4 regions of the Limnomicrobium aquaticum genome follow, and region 3 is predicted to be linked to each of the others. Evidence: riboswitches for the same ligand, from Rfam matches in the RefSeq annotation. Region 3 holds a riboswitch; each other region holds the start of a gene.

Region 1 (5,451 bases), on a different contig from region 3:
TCAATCGTCAGCCCCAGCCAGTCGGCCAGATCGCTGCGCGTCAGATAAAGCGTCAGCACCGGGCGGCCCTGGCGCAGCTTGCGGGGGAATTGTTCGGCAAGGTCGAGAAGCCCGTTGGCCACCTTTTCCGCAGCATTCATGCGGCCCAGCAGCGTGGCGTGGCGGGTCAGCCGCATCAGCGCCTCCAGCGCGGTCTCGGCTGCCAGTGCGGGGTTTGCTGCGGGGTCCAGCACCTCGACCTCGGTATAGGTCAGCGCCTTGATCGAGCGGTTGCCGTCATGCGCGGGCTGCTGCGCAATCGCCCGGCCGGGTCCGATAATGTCGGTGATCTGCCGGCGTCCGTCGGCCAGAAGGTGGTAGACGGCAAGGCAGCCATCAACAACGCGGTAGAGCCGCGGGCTCGTCTCGGAAACGCCGAGATCTTCGCCGGGCGCGATGAAGTTGACGAAGGATTTCACCGTCTCCACCGGTTTCAGGCCGATATGGACGGTGACGGGATGCGGCAGGATCGCTTGCCGCGTGTTGACATGAAGCATGGGAAAATTCCGCTTGGCTGGCGGATTGCGCCGCCTCGATGAGGGTGTGGCGCGGATCCGCTCGTGACAGAGGGCGCCGCACGACAAGGTCGCGGCGCCGGTTCGGTCTGTCAGGCGGATGCGGGTGGTGCGCGCGGGCCGGCGCCGGGCGGATAAAGACGGTGGCGAAGCGCATCCGGTCGCGCCGGATCGAGCCCTTCGGCCACGATGACGAGGCGCGCGCCGGCCGTCTCGGCTGGAACGGGCAGGATCACGTCATGATGATGAAGCCCGAGACTGTCGGCCCCCAGCTTGACGATCTTGCCCTGGCCGGAGCCATCTGGAATGGTGACGCAGAGCGACGGCAGCGAGCCGTCCGGCAGCATGTAGGCTGCGATTTCTTCGCTCGACAGCGCGCGCGAATTGGCCTCCGCCGGGGCTGAAAGCGCAAGCGACAGGAGAGCGATCGCGCAGAAGAAGCGCGTCACGATCCCCGTCAATGTCGCCCGTTTCGACTGCATCGGCAGATAAATTCCCTCGTCCTTCACCACGGATAGGCCGCAGGACGTGAAACGTCAATGCGGCATTCTTGCCCAATCGGTGGGGTGATTCTCCATCCGTTATCAGACCGGATAGCTCAGATCGCGACGGAAGACTTTGCGCTGGCGCAACTCCACAAGTCTGTGGCGCTCACCCGCTTGCCCGCGGCCAACAAACCATCTAGCACTTGTCACAGTGGTTCCATCGCGCCTTGAGGCGCGAGGATTAAAAGGGAACACGGTGAGGCGTATCCATCAGGACCCGAAACCGTGGCTGCCCCCGCAACTGTGAGCGGAGAGCCTTCCTTCGAATGCCATTGGTCTGAGGCATGTCCCTGCGCGACATGCCAGCAAAGATGACCGATAAGGCGAAGGAAAAGGCGAAGACCCGCAAGCCAGGAGACCTGCCATGGACCGCCGCAGCCACAAGGCTGCGGTTCGACAAAACACCTTTTGCGCGGTGGGCGCAAAGCAAGGAAACGAATATGCATATCGAACCTGGAATCATCGATCCCCTGCGCGTGGCAGCCGCCAATGCCGCAGCACTCGCCGTTGTGGCCACGCAGCTCCCGGCGCTCGTCCGCGCGCCGCTCAACATCGTCAAGACCGGCCTTGCGGCGGTGGTCTTTTCCGTCCTCATGCAGTCCTGGCATCTCGCCGTCGGCCCGTCCGAACTGCATCTGATCGGCGCAACGACCGTCTACCTGCTCTTCGGCTTTACGCCGGCCATGCTGGGCTTCGCGCTCGGCCTCCTGCTGCAGGGCTTCTTCTTCGAGCCGCAGGATCTCCTCCATCTCGGCGTCAACTCGCTCTCCCTCATGCTGCCGCTGGTGGCCGTCCACGAGACCTTCGGCAAGCGCCTCTTTGCCGCAAACGCGGCTGACCGCTTCAGCTTCGCCCGCGTGCTGCGCATCGATGCGGTCTATTATGCCGGCGTCTCCGCCATGGTTGCCTTCTGGCTGATGATCTCGAATGACAGTTTCGCCCTTGTCGACTGGGGCCGCTGGGCGCTCGCCTACATGCCCGTCTTCGGTCTCGAGGCGCTGATCACTTTCACGACGGTGACGATCATGAAGACCTGGCGCAATTCGGGCGCGCTCGCCCGCTTCACGGAGCTTGGCCGGCTGAACTTCGCCTGATCCAATTACTGTTTCACCCTTTGGAAAGGGCGGGCTCCTCGCGGAGCCCGCCCTTCTTTCGTGATGCACAGTTTCAGGATATGAGGAAAAAAATCCCAAAACATTCGTCAAATTTCCGAAAACTTAAGAAAAAACAATCATAGATTGCTGAGGGCGGCTTCCAAACATCCATGGAATCCCTCTAGGGTGTATGAATAAATTCCTATCACGTAGGAGGCTTTCATGAATCTCAGCAAAGATCCGGGGGCGGCAGAGCGCACCGAACCCCGCGCGCCGAGGCGGCAACCTGCCCGGCAACCGCTTTCGGCGCTGCGCGATGCGCGGCCGGAACGCATCATCTGCCAGTCGGTGCGGCTGATGACGGCGGAATTTCTCTTCGTCTGCAGCGACCGCATCGGCATGCGCCGCGAGCGTCGTCGGCTCGCCTGCCATATCCGTCAGATCGCCATGTATGTCTGCCATGTCGCACTGCAGATGCGCATGACCACCATCGGCGAGGGCTTCGGCCGCGACCGCTCCACCGTGGCGCATGCCTGCGCGGTCGTCGAGGATCGCCGCGACGACCGCGACTTCGACGAATTCGTCGCCGCGATCGAGCGCATCGCTCTTCTCGCCTTCGGCCATGTCGGCGAGGTCGCCAATGACTGAGAATGCGACGAAATCCGTGCCGGCGCTGCTCCGTTTCCTCAAATCCCTGCCGCCCGCCGGTGCGCAGATTTGCGCGACCGCCGCGCCAAAGACGGGTGCATCGGCCGCGACGCTTGAACTGCGGACGCCGACGGCACGGTTCGGCGTTGCGCCCGCCATCCTGCTCCTCGCCGCCCGGCAGGGGCTGATCGCCCGTGAAGGCACGCGCATCCGCCCGCTGCCCGAGGCGCAAGCCTATCTGGCGCGCCACGAAACGCCCGAGCCGGACTTTGCTCGCCCGCATCGCGACATCGAGGAGACAACCGCTTCCGTCGATGGCGAGACCGTCCGTGTCACCCGCAACCTCGCCGAATCACCGCTTTCAGCGCTTGAGCGGCTGAAGGGCAGGGCGGGCGAGACCTATTTCCCGTGCGAGGCGCTGGCTGCCGGCGAACGCCTGCATCTGGATTTCACCCGCGGCCAGCTGCAGCCGCAGATCACCATGCGCTTCGAGCCGCGCCTCGGCACATCCGTCAAGGGCGATCGAGGCAGTGTCGCCGATCTCTCCGACACGGCAATCGCCGCGCGCCTGCGCGTCAACCGCGCACTCGCAGCGCTGGGCCCCGAACTCTCCGGCGTCGCGCTCGACATCTGCTGCTTCATGAAGGGGTTGGAAACGGTAGAACGCGAACGCCAATGGCCCCCGCGCTCGGCCAAACTGATGCTGAAAACGGCACTAATGGCGCTGCACCGGCACTACACGCCGCCGGCGCGGCGCGAGATGCGGCAATGGGGCGAGGAGGGGTTTCGGCCGGAGTTGTGAGGGGGGGCGAAATACCCCCTCTGGCTGCCGCCATCTCCCCCACAAGGGCAGGGCAATCGCATATGGCCAATATGAAGGTGCAAATTGTCTTGGCTCCCTCTTCTCCCCTTGGGGAGAAGGTGGCCCGAAGGGCCGGATGAGGGGTTCTCTTGACCCCTGCGCAAGATGGGAACCCCTCATCGCCTCACTGCGTTCGGCACTTCTCCCCAAGGGGAGAAGAGGGAGAGGACCGCACACCGTCACCCAGGAATTTCAAATGCGATAGCCCTCCCCCTTGTGGGGAGGGTTGGGAAGGGACTTCTCAAACCCGCAAGCTCACCCCGCCGCCGCGACCGCCTCCGCCCTGATCCGCTTGATCATCGAGCGCAGCCCGTTCGCCCGTTGCGATGACAGGTGCTCCACCAGCCCGATCGTGTTGAACGTGTCGATCGCATCCGTTGCGGCAATCTCGGAGGCCTTGTGGCCGGAATAGATGGACAGCACGATGGCCACCAGCCCGCGCACGATATGGGCGTCGCTATCGCCTTCGAAGGTCATGACCGGGTCTGCCCCTTCGCCCCTATGGCTGACGAGCCAGACCTGACTGGCGCAGCCCTGCACCTTGTTTTCAGCCGTCTTCTCGTGGGCCGGGAGATCCGGCAGCGCCTTGCCCAGTTCGATCACATAGCGATAGCGATCTTCCCATTCGTCCAGAAAGGAGAAGTCCTCGATGATCTGCTCGATAGTCGCCATGCAGTGCCTGTCCATTTTTTGTCAGGCCCGGATATAGAGACAAATTCCGCCGAATGAAACCTTTTCCATTTGGACAAAAAGAAAACGCCGCAGGCACGGGGCTTGCGGCGTTCGCGAAAGTCGCGAGTTCAGGCAGGATCGGTAGATGAGTAGAAACTTAGTGTTTCGGGCGGGCCGAAGGAACGGGGATGACTGTGCCGGTGACCACTGCATCTGGCAGCGGCTGCTCGGCGGCAGCGGGAATGGATTTGGTGGCTTCCGCCACGTTCGGGCTGGTTTCGGCCTTGGCGGCAGCGGTTGCAGCGGCTGTCGTGGCCGGCTTGTCCGAGAAATTCTTGTCGAGAAGCTTGTAGGCGACGAGCGCGCCTTCCTTGGCGCGGTTGCCGAGTGCCGAGACGGTTTCGGCGCCCTTGATGCAGACTTCCGGGCGCTGCGAGCACATTTCGCCGATATAGGAGAGTGCGCCGGTGGCGGCGCTCACGGCATCGGCGGCTTCCACCTGCGGCGCGCCTTCCAGCTTCTTCTGGGCTTCGCCATCAAAGAAGGGCAGCACGACCAGTACGGCGCAAAACCAGAAGGTTCCCTTGATCAGCATGCCCATGGTTTCGGTTCCTGTCTTCTTGCTCTTGTCCCGGTCTTTTTGCCGGTTCTTGTCTGCCGGTTCGTGTTCCCGTCCGGCTTGAGAAGACATTAGGCTTGAAGATGCAAAAACCGCTTTTCAAAAAATGCGAGGCTTTGAAGCGAATTTGTCTCAAATTTTATCGATTTTGCCTTTTGGAGCATTTGAGCCGCATTTGAGCGATCTTCGTTAATCTTGGCCGCCCCGAAGTCCAGTTCTTGCAGGGCTTTGCGGGGATCGGCTGCGGCCGAAACGTTAACGCTTGCGGCAAATTGAGGTTTTTCAGGCGCTTACGGGGTGTTAACCACGATCTCCGATGCCCTCGATAATTCGCTCCAAAACGGGATTGCGACAGAAAAACTCAACGGTTCGGCTCCCGTTTTTAGACTTTCCTTAAGCCGGGTGCGCCAATGTCGTCCCATATAAGAATATGAGTCACAGGGTAATCGCGTTGCGG
Region 2 (5,451 bases), on a different contig from region 3:
GCACTCCGGCTCCTGCCGACGCTGGGGCCGAACATGCTCGACGACACCTTTCCATCGCTCCTTGGCGGGCGGGCCGCCATCCGGCGGACTGATATCTGGGAATCGAGCCGCTTCTGCATCGATCCCGAGATTTCGCAGGACCGCGCTTCCAATCAGGTGACGGTGGCAGCCGCCGAACTCATGTGTGCGGTGGGGGAACTCGGCCTTGCCTCCGGCATCCGCCAGATCGTCACCGTTACGGATGTCTTCCTGGAGCGCATGTTCCGCCGCATGGGCTGCCCCGGCACACGCATCGGCGAACCGCAGAAGATCGGCAGCGTGCACGCCGTCGCCGTCAGCTGGGATGTGGACGACCGGCTGCTTGCCGACATGAAGGCAATCGCCGGAATTTCGGGCGCGCTCTTGGCCACGCCGCCCGAAATGCGCATAGCAGCGGCGGCCTGAAACAAAGAGCGGCTCCCGGCATTGTTAAGCACAAAAGCACGTGGCGATTGCGACCTCGGGCCGATTGGCCCACAATATGGGTTCTCATCACATGCATTGTCTGACCCACGGGAGCCGCCAACTTGGTTTGGTCCACAAGACTTAGTCAACGAATTTGCGCGGGCGCGATGACCCTCCTGGCGGGTCTTGCCGTGGCCGGACATGCCGGCGCGACCTCCATATGCGGTTCGATCCGCATGGAGCTGAACACGGATGTGGAAACGATCGGCAACACGCGGGAAACCCGCGTCTACCAGCAGGCCATCTCGCGCCAGCAAAACGAGATAGACCGTGTGCAGCGCGACCTCCGGCGCTTCGGATGCACCTCGGGCAGCTTTCTGGTCTTCGGCGGCCAGAATGCCCAGACCTGCGACATGCTGAGCGGGACGCTGGACCGCATGTATGACAACCTCGCGGAACTTCAGAACCACGATATCCCCATTGTCACCCGGTCGATGAGCCCGGCTCGCCGCGCGAAACTCCTGGACGCACTGGAGCGCAATGGCTGCAACGACGTGCCCGATACGCCGCATGCATCCCGTGACACGTCCCCACCAGAGCCGGCAAGCTACGATCCGCAGCGGCGTCAGGAGCAACGTCCGCCGGGCATCCGCAATCTCGGTGGCGGCGACCGCGGAGGCAATCTGCAGACGGTGTGCGTGCGCACCTGCGACGGTGGCTTCTTTCCAGTCTCCACCAACACCAGCCCCGCAAGTTTCGAGCGCGACGCACAGGTCTGCTCGATGATGTGTCCGGGCGTGGAAACGGAACTCTTCTATCACGGCCTCGGCACCCAGGAGATGTCGGAGATGGTCTCGGCCAGCGGCGGCATGCCCTACCGGGAAGAGCCCTATGCCTTCCAGTTCCGCAGTTCTGCCCGCAAGCCGGACAAGTCCTGCAGCTGCAATTTCTCCGCCTATTACCGCGAGATGATGAAACGGGAAGCCGCAAAGGCGAGCGGCGCGGAGATCGCCCCGCAGGGAAATTCCCTGGCTGAACCTGTTCCAAAGCCCGAAGAGCCGTATTCCTCGATCCTGAAACTCGATACGAAGAGGCCCGACGCCGAAACCCCGCCCAAACCGGCGCCAAAGCCCGCGGCTAAGACAGAAGCCGCGCCCGAGCCGGGACCGGCCCTGCCCTACGATCCCTCGAAGGCAAACGTCCGCAAGGTCGGCCCGCAATTCTTGCCCGGCAAGGATACGACAATGGACCTCCGGCACCCGAAGGATGCGACGGCAAACTGACCTGCTCAGGCTGACGACGCATCGATGCGGCCCCGGAGCTTTGCATGCAGGCTCGGAATGGAGAGTGCCAGCATAAGAAGCAGGGCTGCGGCAGCCGACAGCCAAGTCAGCCTGTCTCCAAACAGAAGTCCACCAAGAACTGCCGCAAACACGAGAGAAATATAGTTTGCGAATGCAACAGTCGTGGCGCCGAAATCCCGGATAATCTTCAGATAGATCAGCAGGGCCACGCCCTCGCCCAGCGAAATCGACATGACCGCGGGTATGTTGCGACCGACCTCCGCCAGCTCCCCGAGAGAACCCGACACCGCAAATCCGAGCAGTGCCGCTACCGATAGGACCAAAGCCTGCGCCTGCCCCACATGGATCGCATCCGCCGACTTGGGCCAGCGCGACGCCACGAACACGGTGTTGGCCGCATAAAACACGGGCACGCCAAAAGCAGGCAGGAGGAAGACCCAATCGAAATGCGGCACCGATCCGGAAAAACCCGTGTCGAAGGCCACGAGAAGCGCGACACAGAAACCGAGTCCGATGGTCAGCAGCTTAATCGCCGTCACGCGCTCCGTACCGGTGGCCGCCGCAAGCGCAAGGGTGATCACCGGCATGGTGGAAATGATGACGACAAACACGAAAACCGGCAGTCTGGGCGCAACGACGCCTTCCAGGATAAAGGGCATCACGAACCCCAGAATGCCGTCGATGATGTAAAATGTGATGGTCGCTCGATCGAGTGGCGGCCATGAGGCGCGGATAAGCGCGATCGTCGAGAAGACAATGGCCATCCCAATGATTGAAGCGGAAACTGTTACTTGCGTCGAAATTCCGGCGAGGCTTGCCTCCTTGATCGCGACGATCCGGAAGCTCCATAGAAAGCCCAGCAGAATGAGAAGGCCGACCTTCAGGCCGGATCGCGATGAAGCGGGCGGCTCGCCGCTGTGATCGCAGGGTTGCGGCGTGTCTAAACCTGACTTTTCTGCTGGCGTCATGCCTGTCTCCCGGAGTTGACAGCCTGCTTCTACAACCTCAACATTGGTTGAGATCAAGGAGAATCTCATGCCGAAGACACGATTGAGCATCGGCGAAGTAGCAAGGCGCAGCGGATTGCCGATTTCGACGCTGCATTTCTACGAGCGGAAGGGATTGATCGCGGCCGAGCGCACGGCCGGGAAACAAAGGATCTATCCCCGCGCCGTCCTGCGGCGAATTGCTGTCATCAAGGTGGCTCAGAGCGTAGGCATTCCGCTTTCGGAGATCGCTGCTGCCCTTGCGATCCTTCCGTCCGGCGAAATGCCGTCTACACAGGACTGGGCGCGTCTGGCGGAACGGTGGCATGACAGCCTCAGCAGACGCATCGCGCTTCTGACGGCGCTCCGGGACAAGATGTCCTTGTGCATCGGCTGCGGATGTCTCAGCGTGGAGAGGTGTCCCTTGCTGAACAAGGACGACCACCTTGCAGAATCGGGCTCCGGTGCCCTTCTTCTGAAGCCATAAGCCTAATGAAATGGGAAATCACCTGCCCCCTTCGCCCTGCCAGCCCTCCTCGAACACCAGCTCCTCAAGCGGCAGCCGTTGCCGCCAGCCCTTGAGGGCCAGTTCCGGCTCCGTATAGAGCCTGTCGACAAAGCCGACGCAAAGCCAGGCGATGATCTGGACATGCGTCGGAATCCCAAGGCAGGCCTTGACCTCGTCTTCATGGAAGATGCTGACCCAACCGACGCCCACGCCCTCCGCGCGGGCCGCGAGCCAGAGATTCTGCACCGCACAGACGGTGGAATAGGCATCCATTCTGAGATTATGCGTGCGCCCCAGGATCACCCTGCCGCCCCGCGTCGGATCGCAGGTGACGCAGATAGACAGCGGCGCCTGTTCAATACCTTCGAGCTTCAGCCGCAGATAGGCCGCCTGCCGCTCGTCCTCGAACATCGCCGCAGCTTCCGCATTGGCGCGGGCAAAGGCCTGCGCGACACGCGCCCTGGTCTCGGGCTTCCGCACAAGAATGAAATTCCAGGGCTGCATGAAGCCGACGGAAGGCGCGCTATGGGCCGCGTTCAAAAGGCGTTGGACAAGGTCATCCGGCAAGGGTGTCGGCAGAAACTGGCTGCGGACATCGCGGCGCGTCTGGATAGCGCGGTAAACGGCCGCCCGCTCATCGGATGAAAAGGCTCCCGCCTCGGCGAGCGCATCGCACTCTGCCGCAAGATCAAGCTTCGCCATCGCAAATCCCCGCAATGCGAAACCCGCCCGCCGTCCGCGCAGGCTGAGGCTATCTCGCCAGGCCGGTCTTCTGGCTTGAGGATCAACCGCCAGAGTCGCTTGGGCCTTCCCGGATCACTCCAGTGGCCTGTAGCCCGCCCAAAAAGAGCGATGGCTCCAACATGCGACCAGCGTCCCCTCTCACAGCGTTGGGCACGCGCCGGATTTTGACCGGCTTCCCGATTCTCCCGCTTGCGCGGGCACCTGACACGGAAGGAGATTGCATAGGGAGAGTGGGAAGGCAAGGGAGGACGCCCTCCTCTCCCTTTGTGGAAGAGGATAGCATGCCCCAATAAGCCGAAGGCGATTGGCCCGGCAGGCCGAAGGCGATTGGCCCGGCAGGCTTGGTGAGGTGTGATTGCGTCAGATGCTTGGGGGCCCAATCGGGACCCCTCACCTGGAAAATCTGGCACTTAGCTAAAGCTAAGGTGCTGATTTTCCGTCCTCTCCCACACGGGGAGAGGCGCGACTCAAAACAGCCCCACCTTGCGGCACTCGCGCTCGGCCTCATACCGGCTGACCCCGATATCCGCGAGCTGCTCGTCGGTCAGTTCCGAAAGCGCAATGCGCGAGCGATTGAGAACGAAGGCCCAGCGGAGTGCGGCAAGGACTTTCGCAACGCGGGTACCAAATGTCACGGTCGTGACCGGGGCCCGTTCGAGCGATACACCGTCCATCATTGTCTCCATCGTTTCCATCATTGTCACCCTTCTTGCGGACCTTTCTTGCCTACCGCTGAAACCTAGCTATAATGCCTTATCAATTGACTCGCAGATTGCTGCAATACGGATAATTGTCACCATGACAAATTGGCTACCATCACTGCAGGAAGGTTCGGGACCGCTCTATGTGCGGCTGGCCGATCAGATCGAGGCCGACATCGCCGCCGGCATTCTGCCGCCCGGCGCAAAGCTTCCGCCCCAGCGCGACTTGGCCTATGACATCAAGGTGACAATCGGTACAATTGGCCGGGCCTATGCCCTGGTGCGCGAACGTGGCCTTGTCTCGGGCGAGGTTGGGCGCGGCACGTATGTCCTGCAGCAACAGGAGGAGCCGGCCAATGACGGACGCGACCGCATCGTCAGCGCCTTCTCAGGCACCCGCCTGCCCGTCCCGCCTGCGGGCAAGCTGCGGTTTGATACGACCGCAGCGCCCGATGTGGGACAATCAGGCCCGATCGAGACATTCCTGACGCGCACCGTGCGCGACTATCGCGACGAGATTTCGAGCTACACCCGCATCATACCGGAACGCTGGAAGGAAGCGGGGCGCAAGTGGCTTTCCAACGCCTCTTGGCAGCCCACGGTCGACTGCATTGTTCCCGTTCTTGGCGCGCATGCCGGTATCATGTCGGTCATCCACGCGATTTCGCAGCCGGGCGACTATATCGCCTTCGAGGAACTGACTTATGCCCAGGTGTCGCGCGCAGCAGCCATGACCGGCCGGCGCATTGTCACCGTAGCCTCCG
Region 3 (5,451 bases):
CAGCCCTCGATATCGATGGCGCCGGAATAGCCGCCCAGACGAAGCTCGCTGATGATGTCCGTCCAGTTGCTGTCGCCGAAGCCCGGCGTGCGCATGAAGACGAAGGGATGCTTGCCGAAAATGCCGTGCTCGCGCACCACATCCCAGCGCACGGTGGCGTCCTTGCCGTGAACGTGGAAGATTTTGCTTGCCCATTTGCGGATCTGCGGCAGCGGGTCGATGAGATAGACGAGCTGGTGGCAGGGCTCCCATTCGAGGCCGAGATTGTCGTCCGGCGTTTCGTTGAACATCAGCTCCCAGGCATCCGGATTATGCGCGATGTTCCAGTCGCCGGTCTGCCAGTTGCCGTCCATGGCGCAGTTCTCAAACGCGATCTTCACGCCCTTGTCGGCGGCCCGCTTTGCCAGTTCGCTCCAGATTTCGCGGTAGCGCGGCAGGCTGTCGGTCAGCGGCTTGTTACGGACGCGGCCGGTGAAACCGGCAACGCAGGTCGCGCCGAAGTGGTGGGCATTGTCGATGCAATCCTTCCAGCCCTGCAGCGTTTCCAGGTCCAGCTTGTCGCCTTCCAGCGGATTGCCGAACATGCCGAGCGTCGAGATGGTGATATCGCGGTCGCCGATTGCTTCCACGCAGCGCTTGCCGAGATCCGCAAGGTTCTGCCCGTTGGTGGTCTGCCAGAAAAAGGGCTCGAAGCTTTCAAAGCCGAGATCGGCAATCTGGCCGATGCGCTCGGCGGCCTGTCCGCCATGGGCGGCGACCATGGTTCCGATGCGGATCGCTTTTGCGGGATTGGTCATGGGAGGTTCCTCTTTCAAGTCAAATCGACGCGGCGCTTTTCGCCTGCGTTGGCGCTCTCGATGGCCGCGGCGACCATGGCGAGGCTCTGGATATTGTCGGAGCCGACGGTGAGCGGGGTAGCGCCGTTCAGGACCGAGCGGACGAAGTCGGCAATCACGCCGCCGTGGCCCTCGATCAGCGGCTCGCCGAGCGGCGGGACTTCAATGGCTTCGAGCGGCCGGAAGAAGCCTTCATCGCCGGCGACGACATGGGCCTCGAAGCCCTCATTGCCGTCCCAGAGCAGCGTGCCCTTCGTGCCGATGATCCTCCAAGTGGCTTCCCAGGCCGTATTCGCCCCTTCCGCGCACCACGAGCCGCGATAGGTCATGGCCACGCCATCCTCGAAGTCGAACAGCGCGTCCGCTGCCGCGCCATGCGCATACCAGGAACCCTTGGGATTGGTTTCGCGGCAATAGACGGAGACTGGCTTGCGGGCGATGAGATAGCGGGCGGCATCGAATGTGTGGATCGCCATGTCGAGCAGCAGAACATGGTCCATCGCGTCGCGGAAGCCGCCGAAATGGGCGCCGATGAAGAAGTCGACATGCACTGCGGTGAGCTCGCCGAGCGTCCCGGTCTCGATCAGCGCCTTGACGCGGCGGATGCCGGCAAGGAAGCGGCGATTCTGGATGACGGCGTGGACCTTGCCGGACTTTTCCGCAAGCTCGACCAGTGCCTTGGCTTCGGGAAGCGTGTTCGCCATCGGCTTTTCGGAAAGAACATTGCAGCCGGCTGCAAGACCGGCCTCGACAACTGCGAAGCGGGCCGGGGGAACGACGAGATCGAAGAGCAGATCGGGCTTCAGCTGAGTCAGCATGTCGGGAAGATCGTCGCTGATGGAAATGCCATCGAGCCCATGCTTTTCGGCGCGGCGCACGGCCACTTGCGGGTCGAGATCGACCATGCCGACGAGGCGCACATTGTCCTTCAGAAAGGGAATTTCACGAAGTGCTACGAGCCATCCATCGGACATAGCTCCGCACCCCGCCATGACGGCGGTCAGCATACCAGATCTCCTCCCAGAACGCCGCGCTTCCTCCGTCGCGGTCGTCTCGTAAACGTTTACGAAAGTTGCCATGGGTCTAGAGACGTGTCAAGAAAATCTTGGAAACGTTTACGAGGCACGCGTTATGAACATCCGTCGGCTGGCCGACCATCTCAATATTTCCATCGGAACGGTGTCACGTGCGCTCAACAACCGCCCCGGCGTTCACCCGGAAACACTTGAAAAGGTTCTCAAAGCAGCCACCGAACTTGGCTATGTCGCCAACCAGTCGGGGCGCTCGCTCCGGCGCGGGGCAACGAACACGATCGGCTTCGTCATCGAGACGGGCCATCCCGCGCATCAGGCCGGCGACCAGTTCTTCTATGTCGTGCTCGATGCGATGAACCTCTATCTCGCCGAACAGCGCTACGATCTGGTGATCCTGCCCTGCCATTCGGCGGACGATCCGGTCGAGTTCCTGTCGCGTGTCATCGCGCGCGGCATCGTCGATGCGCTGGTGATGACCGCCACGCGCCGCGTCGATCACCGCATCGCGCAACTGGCGAAGTCGAAACTCCCTTTCATGACGCTCGGCCGCAGCGAGACGCCGGGCAATTATTCCTGGATCGACCTTGATTTCGAGGGCGTGGCGCGCCGCTCGGTGCAGGAGGCCGTGAAGCTCGGCCACCGGCGCATCGCCGTCGGTTTGCCGGATAACGATGTCGCGCTCGGCTATCACTATAAGGCCGGTTATCTGAAGGGCCTGGCGGAGGCGGGTATCCCGGTGGATGAGAGCCTGCTCATCCGCGTGCCGACCAGCGAACTCGGCGGCTTCAGCCTCGGCAAGCAGGTGGCTGGCATGGCGGGCCAGCCGACGGCGCTGCTGCTCTGCTCCGAAGTGACGGCCGCCGGCGTCTATGCGGCCTTCGCAGAAATGGGGATTGAGGCCGGCAGGGATATTTCTGTCGTTGCCTTCCGCGAAAACCCGCTGATGCGCTTTCTCAATCCTGCGCCCGCCTGTTTCCGGCTCGACCTCGATGCGCTCGGCACGCGGCTGGGTGAAACGGTGCTCGATCTTCTGTCGCCTGACGAGGAGATCGGCCGCCGCCGGGGCGAGATCGTGCCGCTGACTTTCGTGCAGGGCAAGTCGCTTCAGCCGCCGCGCAATCCCGCGTGAGCCCGACAAATTAGCCTTGTCGTCACCAGCGAGCTTGACGCCTTCCGATTATGTAATGTAATAACATTACGTAATGAAGCGACGGCGGTCGTGCTTGACAATTGTCCGGCGCGGCGCATAACTGGCGGTGACGGTTCCTGAAGGCCAAGCCGGAAGGATTAATAGGGAACATGGTGAGGACGACCCGAATGGGGCCGAAACCATGGCTGCCCCCGCAACTGTAAGCGGTGAGGCTCTGTCAACGATGCCACTGGCCTGAACAAGGCCGGGAAGGCAGATAGAGCTTTGGACCCGCAAGCCAGGAGACCTGCCGTCAAGACACGTAGCAACCGGACGGGGTGTGCCGGGAAGTGCTGATGACCATCGGGCGCGTTTTGGCGTTCTGATGGCCGATCATCCTTCTCCAGCGCCGATTGCCGAGAGATGAGATGACCTTGACTGCGCTCAAAGCCCAGGACCTGACCTTCCGCACCGCAAACGGCGCGTCGATTGTCGATTGCGTTTCACTCGACATCCGCAACGGCGATCGCCTGGCCATCATCGGCCCGAACGGGGCAGGCAAGACGACGCTGCTGAAACTGATGTGCGGCATGAGCCGCCCGTATGCCGGTTCCGTCGAGCTTGACGGCAAGCCGCTTCATGGTCTCAAACCCATCGATCGCGCCCGCCAGATTGCCGTCGTCGGCCAGGCCGACCAGCCGGACCGGCGCATTTCGGTTCGCGATTACGTCGCGCTCGGCCGCATTCCGCATGCGATGCGCAAGACGCGCGCGGAGGAGGCCGCGTTGATCGACGCGGCCATGGAACGCACAGGACTTTCAGCTCTCGCCAGGCGCGAAATGGGACTTCTCTCCGGCGGCGAGCGCCAGCGGGCGCAGATTGCCCGCGCGCTGGCGCAGGAGCCACGCTTTCTTTTCCTAGACGAGCCGACGAACCATCTCGACCCGCGTGCTCGCGGTGCGCTGCTGGCGCTGGTCGCGGAACTCGATCTGACGGTGGTTGCCGTTCTCCACGATCTCAATCTCGTGCCGGATTTCGCCACCCGCGTGGCCGTCATGCGCGACGGCCGGCTCGTCTCCTCGGACGAGAGCCTGTCGCGCGATCTGGTGCGCGAGGTCTTCGGTATCGATCTGCTGCGCCTGCCGCATCCGCATGAAAACCGCGAGCTGACGGTTTTCGACCTTTCCATGACCCATCACTGACCGAGAGAACCATCATGAGACGCCTGACCCTCGGCCTGCTGCTGTCGCTGGCCGCAAGCTCCGCCTTTGCCTTTCCTGTCACGGTCGATAGCTGCGGTAAGCCGCTGACCTTCGAGGCCGCCCCGAAGCGGGCCGTCATCAACGACATCAACATGTCCAAGATGGCCTTCGCGCTCGGCCTCCAGCCCGAAATCGTCGGCATCACCGGCGTGTCCGGCTGGTACAAGCTGGACGACGAATTCAAGAAGGAGCAAGGCTCGATCCCGGAGCTTGCGCCGAAATATCCGACGATGGAAAACATCCTCTCGGCCAATCCCGATTTCTTCTTCGCCGGCTGGTATTACGGCATGAAGCCAGGCGGCGAGGTGACGCCGGATACGCTGGCGGAGCACGGCATCAAGACACTGGTGCTGACGGAAAGCTGCGTCCATCTCGACAAGAACCGCCCCGCCGCCTCCATGGACCTCTTGTTCGGCGACATGGACAAGCTCGGCAAGATTTTCGGCAAGGAAGCCGAGGCTACGAAGCTGATTGACGGCTGGAAGGCGCAGCTGGCCGAGATCGGCGCCAAGGTCGGCAAGAATGCCGGCACGCGGGTCTTCCTCTACGATTCCGGAGAGGACAAGCCGTTCACGGCCGGCAAGTTTGCCATCCCGAGCGCCATGATCGAGGCCGCCGGTGGCACGAACATCATGGCCGACATGCAAACCAGCTGGGGCAATGCGGACTGGGAAACGGTCGCCGCGCGCAATCCGCAATTCCTCGTCCTCCTCGATTACCAGGATGGCGCCGGCTACAAGAAGCTGCTGGATTTCCTGAAAAACCATCCGGCGATGAAGGAAACCGACGCGGTGAAGAACAATCGTTTCGTCGCACTCCGCTATGAAGAGCTGACGCCCGGCCCGGACAACGTCAAGGCCATCGACAAGATCGCCCGCGCGCTGCATCCGGAAGCGTTCTGAACGTGACCACTCGGTTTGTCTTTGGCGTGATGGCGGCAATCCTCGCTGTCGTCATCCTCGCCTGCATTTCGGTCGCCTATGGATCGACGGTGATCCCGCTGGATCAGGTCGCCGGCGCGATAGCCCGCGCCATGGGGCTGAGCCACGCCAGCGTGCCAACCCCAATTGACCGCATCATCGTCGACCTCCGCCTGCCGCGCGCGCTGGTGGCGATTGCAGTTGGAGCGGGGCTCGCGGTCATCGGCCTGCTTCTCCAGACGATCACACGCAACGATCTCGCCGATCCGT
Region 4 (5,451 bases), on a different contig from region 3:
CGGCGGCGAATGTTCCCGTTGTTCTGGTCGGGGATATCGACCGGGGCGGTGTCATCGCCTCATTGGTCGGGACGCATGCGATCCTTCCGGGAGAGGATCGCGCGATGATCACCGGCTATCTGATCAACAAGTTTCGCGGCGATGTCAGCCTGTTTGATGAGGGGATCAGGCAGATCGAAGGATTTACCGGCTGGCCATGCTTCGGGGTCGTGCCGTGGCTCAAATCGGCCGGGCGTCTGCCGGCAGAAGATTCGGTCGTGCTGGAACGGCTGGTCTCAAAGGGCGCGGGCGCGTTGAAGGTGGCGGTGCCCATGCTGCCGCGCATTGCCAATTTCGACGATCTCGATCCGCTGGTGGCGGAGGAGCAGGTGGAGCTTGTCTTCGTCAAGCCGGGCGAGCCATTGCCCGCCGATGCCGGGCTTGTCGTACTTCCGGGCTCCAAGTCCACGATTGGCGACCTGAAGGCGCTCCGCGCCCTTGGCTGGGATCGCGATCTTCTCGCGCACCGCCGCCGGGGCGGCCGGGTGATCGGCATTTGCGGCGGTTACCAGATGCTCGGCAACCGGATCACGGACCCGCTCGGACTGGAAGGCGAGGAGCGGGAGATTGCGGGGCTCGGGCTTCTTGATGTCGAAACGGAGATGGCGCCGGAAAAGACGGTGCGGAATTCCTCTGCGCGCTCGCTGGAATATGACACACCGCTCACGGGCTATGAAATCCACCTCGGTGTAACGCAGGGTGTTGATTGCTCCCGACCTTCCGTGTCCATCGACAACCGGGCCGATGGCGCGATCTCGAGCGATGGGCGCGTGATGGGGACCTATCTGCATGGGCTCTTCGGCTCGGATGCGTACAGGCGGGCGCTTCTCGCCAGCTTCGGGGTTGAAGGTGGTGCTCAATCATATCGCCAGACGGTCGATCAGGCGCTTGATCAGGTGGCGGAGGAGCTTGAGGCGGTGCTGGACAAGCGGTGGCTCGGCAGTCTGCTCGATTGACATGCGCGTCCATCGCGCCTAACCCTTTTCCCGTTACTTGAATGGTTTCTCCGGGCAACCGGAGACGAAGAGGGAATGCGACGAAAGCCGCTTCATGCGGATTTCCAATCGCAGCCGACCCCGCGACTGTAGAACGGTGAGGTCGGCCCGTCACGCAAATCTGAAACTGCAATGGGTGCGGGCGTCAGGAATGCGCGAAAAGCCACTGGCATGCATGTCTTGAACAACCGGGGCCGGACGCCTCTTTTTCTACGAATCGTCCACCTCTCAAGATGCGCAGCAATGCCGGGAAGGCGAGGGCCGCCGATGGTCTTTTTCTAGACCGGGAGCCGTGAGCCAGGAGACCTGCCATTCTCCGTTCAGATCAGGCGCTCGCAGCACGGAGGTTGTCTTGGCGCAGGTTTTCAACGCTCCATCGAGAGCGGCGCGATGACGCGCAGCACATTCATTCTCGGCGGTGCCCGCTCGGGCAAATCCGCGCTTGCCGAACGGCTGGCGCGCGAGAGCGGCCTGCTGCTTCACTATATCGCGACCGGCCAGGCCTGGGACGCGGAGATGCGCGAGCGCATCGGCCAGCATCAAAGCCGGCGCGGGCCGGAATGGACGACCATCGAAGCGCCGCTTGAACTCACCTGCGCGATCACTCCACTGGACTTCGAGGAGAATACCATTCTCATCGATTGCCTGACGCTGTGGGTTACCAATCTGATGATGGCGGAGCGCGACGTGGACGACGCCTTCGACCGGCTAGTCTCCGCGATTGCCGGCGCAAAGGCGCGGATTTTCATCGTTTCCAATGAAGTCGGTCTCGGCATCGTGCCGGATAATGCCATGGCGCGCGCCTTTCGCGACCATGCCGGCCGGCTACACCAGAAAATCGCGGCTGTGGCCGACGAGGTTTATTTCGTGGCGGCCGGGCTGCCGCTCAAGATGAAGGGTTGACGAGAATGCAGAAGATACCGGCCACCGTAATCACGGGCTTTCTGGGTGCTGGCAAGACAACGATGATCCGCAATCTGCTGTCCAATGCGGGCGGCAAGAAGATCGCGCTGATCATCAACGAATTCGGCGATCTGGGCGTCGATGGCGAGGTGCTGAAGGGCTGCGGCGCGGAGAACTGCACCGAGGACGACATCATCGAACTCAACAATGGCTGCATCTGCTGCACGGTTGCTGATGATTTCATCCCGACGATGGAAAAGCTGCTGGGGCGCGACAACCTGCCGGATCACATCGTCATCGAAACCTCCGGTCTCGCCCTGCCACAGCCGCTCGTCGCCGCCTTTAACTGGCCGGGGATCAAGACGCGCGTGACGGTGGATGGTGTCATCACCGTGGTGGACAGCGCCGCCGTGGCAGCCGGGCGCTTTGCCGACGACCATGATGCCATCGACGCGCAGCGCGCCGAGGACGAGGGGCTGGACCACGAAAGCCCGCTGGAAGAGCTATTCGAAGACCAGCTGACGGCCGCCGATCTTGTTATTCTCAACAAAGCCGATCTGCTCGACGCAGCCGGGCTCGAAACCGTGCGCGAGGCCGTTTCGAATGCGACGGCGCGCAAGCCGAAAATGGTGGTCAGCCGTGGCGGTGACGTTCCGGCTTCTGTCCTGCTCGGCCTTGGCGTCGGCACGGAAGACGATATCGAAAACCGGAAGTCGCATCATGAGCTTGAGCATGAAGGTGCGCCGCATGACCATGATCACGACGAGTTCGAAAGCTTCGTCGTCGATTACGGTCCGGTCGCCGATCCGGCCGCTTTTGCCGACGCGCTGAAGGGCATCATCGAGACGCACGATATCCTCCGCCTCAAGGGCTTCGCGGATGTTCCCGGCAAGCCGATGCGCCTCGTCATCCAGGCTGTCGGCAACCGCATCGAAACCTATTTCGACCGGCCGTGGAAGCCGGGCGAGACGCGGGCGACGAAGCTCGTGGTGATCGGGCTGCATGACGAGATGGACGATGCCGCGATCATTGCGGCGATCAAGGGGATTTGATGAGGGTACTCCCTCCCCCTTGTGGGGAGGGTTGGGGAGGGGCATTCTCGCGGGTAAGCGGGCGCTGGTGTTTAAGCCCCCTCTGGCTGCCGCCATCTCCCCCACAAGGGGGGAGACGGATGGAGGCGCGCTCGCCGAACTATCACAAAGGTTGAATGTCATGAGGGAAATCTTTGAGTTGCTGCCCGCGATCCATCCCGGAGAAATCCTTCGGGAAGAATACCTTCTGCCGTTGAATATGAGCGCTGGCGCATTGGCGCGCCGCTTGCAGGTGCCACGTACGCGGATCGAGCGAATTGTTGCCGAGGAAACTGGGATCACGACCGACACGGCTCTGCGCCTCGGGCGCTTCTTCCGGAAAACGCCCGATTTCTGGATGAACATGCAGGTCGGCTACGAGCTTGCTGTGGCGCGGGCGGAAAAGGCGGATGTCATTGCCGCCATAGAACCGCTCGAAGCGGCTTGATTGCGCCACGATGCATCTTCTTCTCGCACAAAAGGGTTCCATAGCCGATGGCGGCGAGGCGGTTGATCTCGGGCAGTCGCCGGGGGATATCGTGTTTCTGTCGGCGGCCGATACCGAGCTTGCGGCGGTGGCTGGCGCCGCTGAAGGCTGGGGCGGGCCGTCGTTGAGGCTGGCGAGCCTGATGAGCCTGAAACACCCGATGTCGGTCGATACCTATGTTGAGCGGACGCTGAAACACGCGAAGCTTGTCGTCGTGCGTGCGCTCGGCGGGGCGGGGTATTTTCAATATCTGCTGGAAGCTTTTCATGCGGCTGCGAGCCGTTCGGGCGCGTTGATAGCTGCGCTTCCGGGCGATGATCGACCTGACCCGGCACTGGTCGGCTATTCCAACATTTCGCGTGGTGATTACGAGGCGTTGCATTCCTATCTCGTCGAGGGGGGCGAGGCGAATGCCCGCGGGTTTCTCGATTATTGCGCGGCAATGCTCGCCGAGGCGGATCGGCCGGCGCCTGCGACGCCGCTTTTGAAGGCGGGGATCTGGTGGCCGGGGCAGGGTGTAGTTGGGCTTGATGCGTGGCGGTCACAGAGGGAGGTAACCTCCCAGTCTGCCGTGGCGCCCCCCTCTCTGTTGGCTTCGCCGACATCTCCCCCTAAAGGGGGGAGAGTTGGCGGCGGTGGCACTGTTGCGATCTGCTTCTACCGGGCACTGGTGCAATCCGGCGAGACCGCGCCGGTGGCGGCGCTGGTCGAGGCGTTGACTGCGCGAGGCATCAAGGCGCTGCCCATCTTCGTGTCTAGCCTCAAGGATGCGGTCAGTCAGGAGACGGTGCGGCATGTGTTTGCCGAGGTGAAGCCCGATGTGGTGATCAATGCGACCGGCTTTGCCGTTTCGCCGCCCGGCGCCGAGTATCGGCCCGGCGTGTTGGATGAGGGCGGGGCGGTGGTGCTTCAGGTGGTGTTTTCCTCGTCCTCGAAAGAAGCCTGGGAAGCCTCGCCGCAAGGCTTGTCGGCGCGCGATCTGGCCATGCATGTGTCGTTGACCGAGACCGACGGGCGAGTGATGACACGGGCCGTGTCCTTCAAGGCGGCGGCGCGATTTGACGAGCGGGTTCAGGCCAATATCGTCTCGCATGTGCCTGAGCACGGGCGCGTCTGGTTCGTCGCCGATCTGGCGGCCAACTGGGTGCGGCTGCGGCGGAAGTCTCCTGCGGAGCGTCGGGTGGCCATTGTGCTCGCGAACTATCCGAACCGCGACGGGCGACTGGGAAATGGCGTGGGGCTCGATACCCCAGCCGGAACCGTCGAGGTTCTGAAGGAGATGGCGGGGGCGGGCTATCCGGTTGCAGATATTCCGGCGGACGGCGACATGCTCATGGACTTCCTGATGGCCGGGCCGACCAATGCGGGGAATGATGGGCGCGAAATCCGCGAGACCTATTCCTTGAGTCTCTACAAGGCCTTCTTAGCGAAACTTCCCACAGTGATTCAAGAGGCCGTGACCGCGAAATGGGGTGCGCCGGAGCGCGATCCTTACATCGTCGGCCATGTGTTTGCTCTGCCCGTGTCCCGCCTCGGTGATGTGGCGATCGGCATCCAGCCGGCGCGCGGCTACAATATCGATCCGAAGGAGACCTATCACTCGCCGGACCTCGTGCCGCCGCATGGCTATTTTGCCTTCTATGCGTGGCTGCGCGAGGCCTTCGAGGCGGATGCCGTGGTCCATATGGGCAAGCACGGCAATCTCGAATGGCTGCCCGGCAAGGCGCTGGCGCTCTCCGAGACCTGCTACCCGGAGGCCGTGTTCGGGCCGCTGCCGCAGCTCTATCCCTTCATTGTCAACGATCCGGGCGAGGGTACGCAGGCCAAGCGCCGGACGTCGGCTGTCATTATCGATCACCTGACGCCGCCACTCACGCGGGCCGAAAGCTACGGGCCGCTGAAGGATCTGGAAGCCCTGGTGGACGAATACTATCAGGCGGCGGGTGGAGATCCGCGC

The links. A riboswitch is a leader RNA that binds a small molecule or an ion and turns the genes downstream of it on or off. The one in region 3 is predicted to bind cobalamin.
Positions count from the first base shown of each region.
Region 1: linked by a shared signal. The riboswitch ahead of ABID16_RS08130 (energy-coupling factor ABC transporter permease) and the one ahead of ABID16_RS13410 (ABC transporter ATP-binding protein) in region 3 are both predicted to bind cobalamin.
Region 2: linked by a shared signal. The riboswitch ahead of bluB (5,6-dimethylbenzimidazole synthase) and the one ahead of ABID16_RS13410 (ABC transporter ATP-binding protein) in region 3 are both predicted to bind cobalamin.
Region 4: linked by a shared signal. The riboswitch ahead of cobU (bifunctional adenosylcobinamide kinase/adenosylcobinamide-phosphate guanylyltransferase) and the one ahead of ABID16_RS13410 (ABC transporter ATP-binding protein) in region 3 are both predicted to bind cobalamin.

Region 1 covers NZ_JBEPMB010000001.1:1,620,903-1,626,353, reverse strand. The annotation lists gene ABID16_RS08140 (Crp/Fnr family transcriptional regulator) at 1-536, opposite strand, end outside; gene ABID16_RS08135 (hypothetical protein) at 647-1,036, opposite strand; cobalamin riboswitch at 1,243-1,480, shown strand; gene ABID16_RS08130 (energy-coupling factor ABC transporter permease) at 1,540-2,193, shown strand; gene ABID16_RS08125 (helix-turn-helix domain-containing protein) at 2,416-2,841, shown strand; gene ABID16_RS08120 (DUF6456 domain-containing protein) at 2,834-3,643, shown strand; gene ABID16_RS08115 (SufE family protein) at 3,959-4,375, opposite strand; gene ABID16_RS08110 (DUF5330 domain-containing protein) at 4,533-4,976, opposite strand.
Region 2 covers NZ_JBEPMB010000001.1:814,508-819,958, reverse strand. The annotation lists gene ABID16_RS04075 (acyl-homoserine-lactone synthase) at 1-444, shown strand, start outside; gene ABID16_RS04070 (DUF2865 domain-containing protein) at 612-1,727, shown strand; gene ABID16_RS04065 (DMT family transporter) at 1,733-2,806, opposite strand; gene soxR (redox-sensitive transcriptional activator SoxR) at 2,784-3,221, shown strand; gene bluB (5,6-dimethylbenzimidazole synthase) at 3,240-3,944, opposite strand; cobalamin riboswitch at 3,988-4,206, opposite strand; gene ABID16_RS04050 (DUF1127 domain-containing protein) at 4,454-4,684, opposite strand; gene ABID16_RS04045 (aminotransferase-like domain-containing protein) at 4,785-5,451, shown strand, end outside.
Region 3 covers NZ_JBEPMB010000003.1:385,953-391,403, forward strand. The annotation lists gene ABID16_RS13395 (sugar phosphate isomerase/epimerase family protein) at 1-797, opposite strand, end outside; gene ABID16_RS13400 (Gfo/Idh/MocA family protein) at 812-1,843, opposite strand; gene ABID16_RS13405 (substrate-binding domain-containing protein) at 1,968-2,999, shown strand; cobalamin riboswitch at 3,114-3,328, shown strand; gene ABID16_RS13410 (ABC transporter ATP-binding protein) at 3,428-4,201, shown strand; gene ABID16_RS13415 (ABC transporter substrate-binding protein) at 4,216-5,163, shown strand; gene ABID16_RS13420 (FecCD family ABC transporter permease) at 5,193-5,451, shown strand, end outside.
Region 4 covers NZ_JBEPMB010000001.1:619,447-624,897, forward strand. The annotation lists gene ABID16_RS03080 (cobyric acid synthase) at 1-995, shown strand, start outside; cobalamin riboswitch at 1,021-1,362, shown strand; gene cobU (bifunctional adenosylcobinamide kinase/adenosylcobinamide-phosphate guanylyltransferase) at 1,425-1,937, shown strand; gene cobW (cobalamin biosynthesis protein CobW) at 1,943-2,989, shown strand; gene ABID16_RS03095 (HigA family addiction module antitoxin) at 3,150-3,455, shown strand; gene cobN (cobaltochelatase subunit CobN) at 3,466-5,451, shown strand, end outside.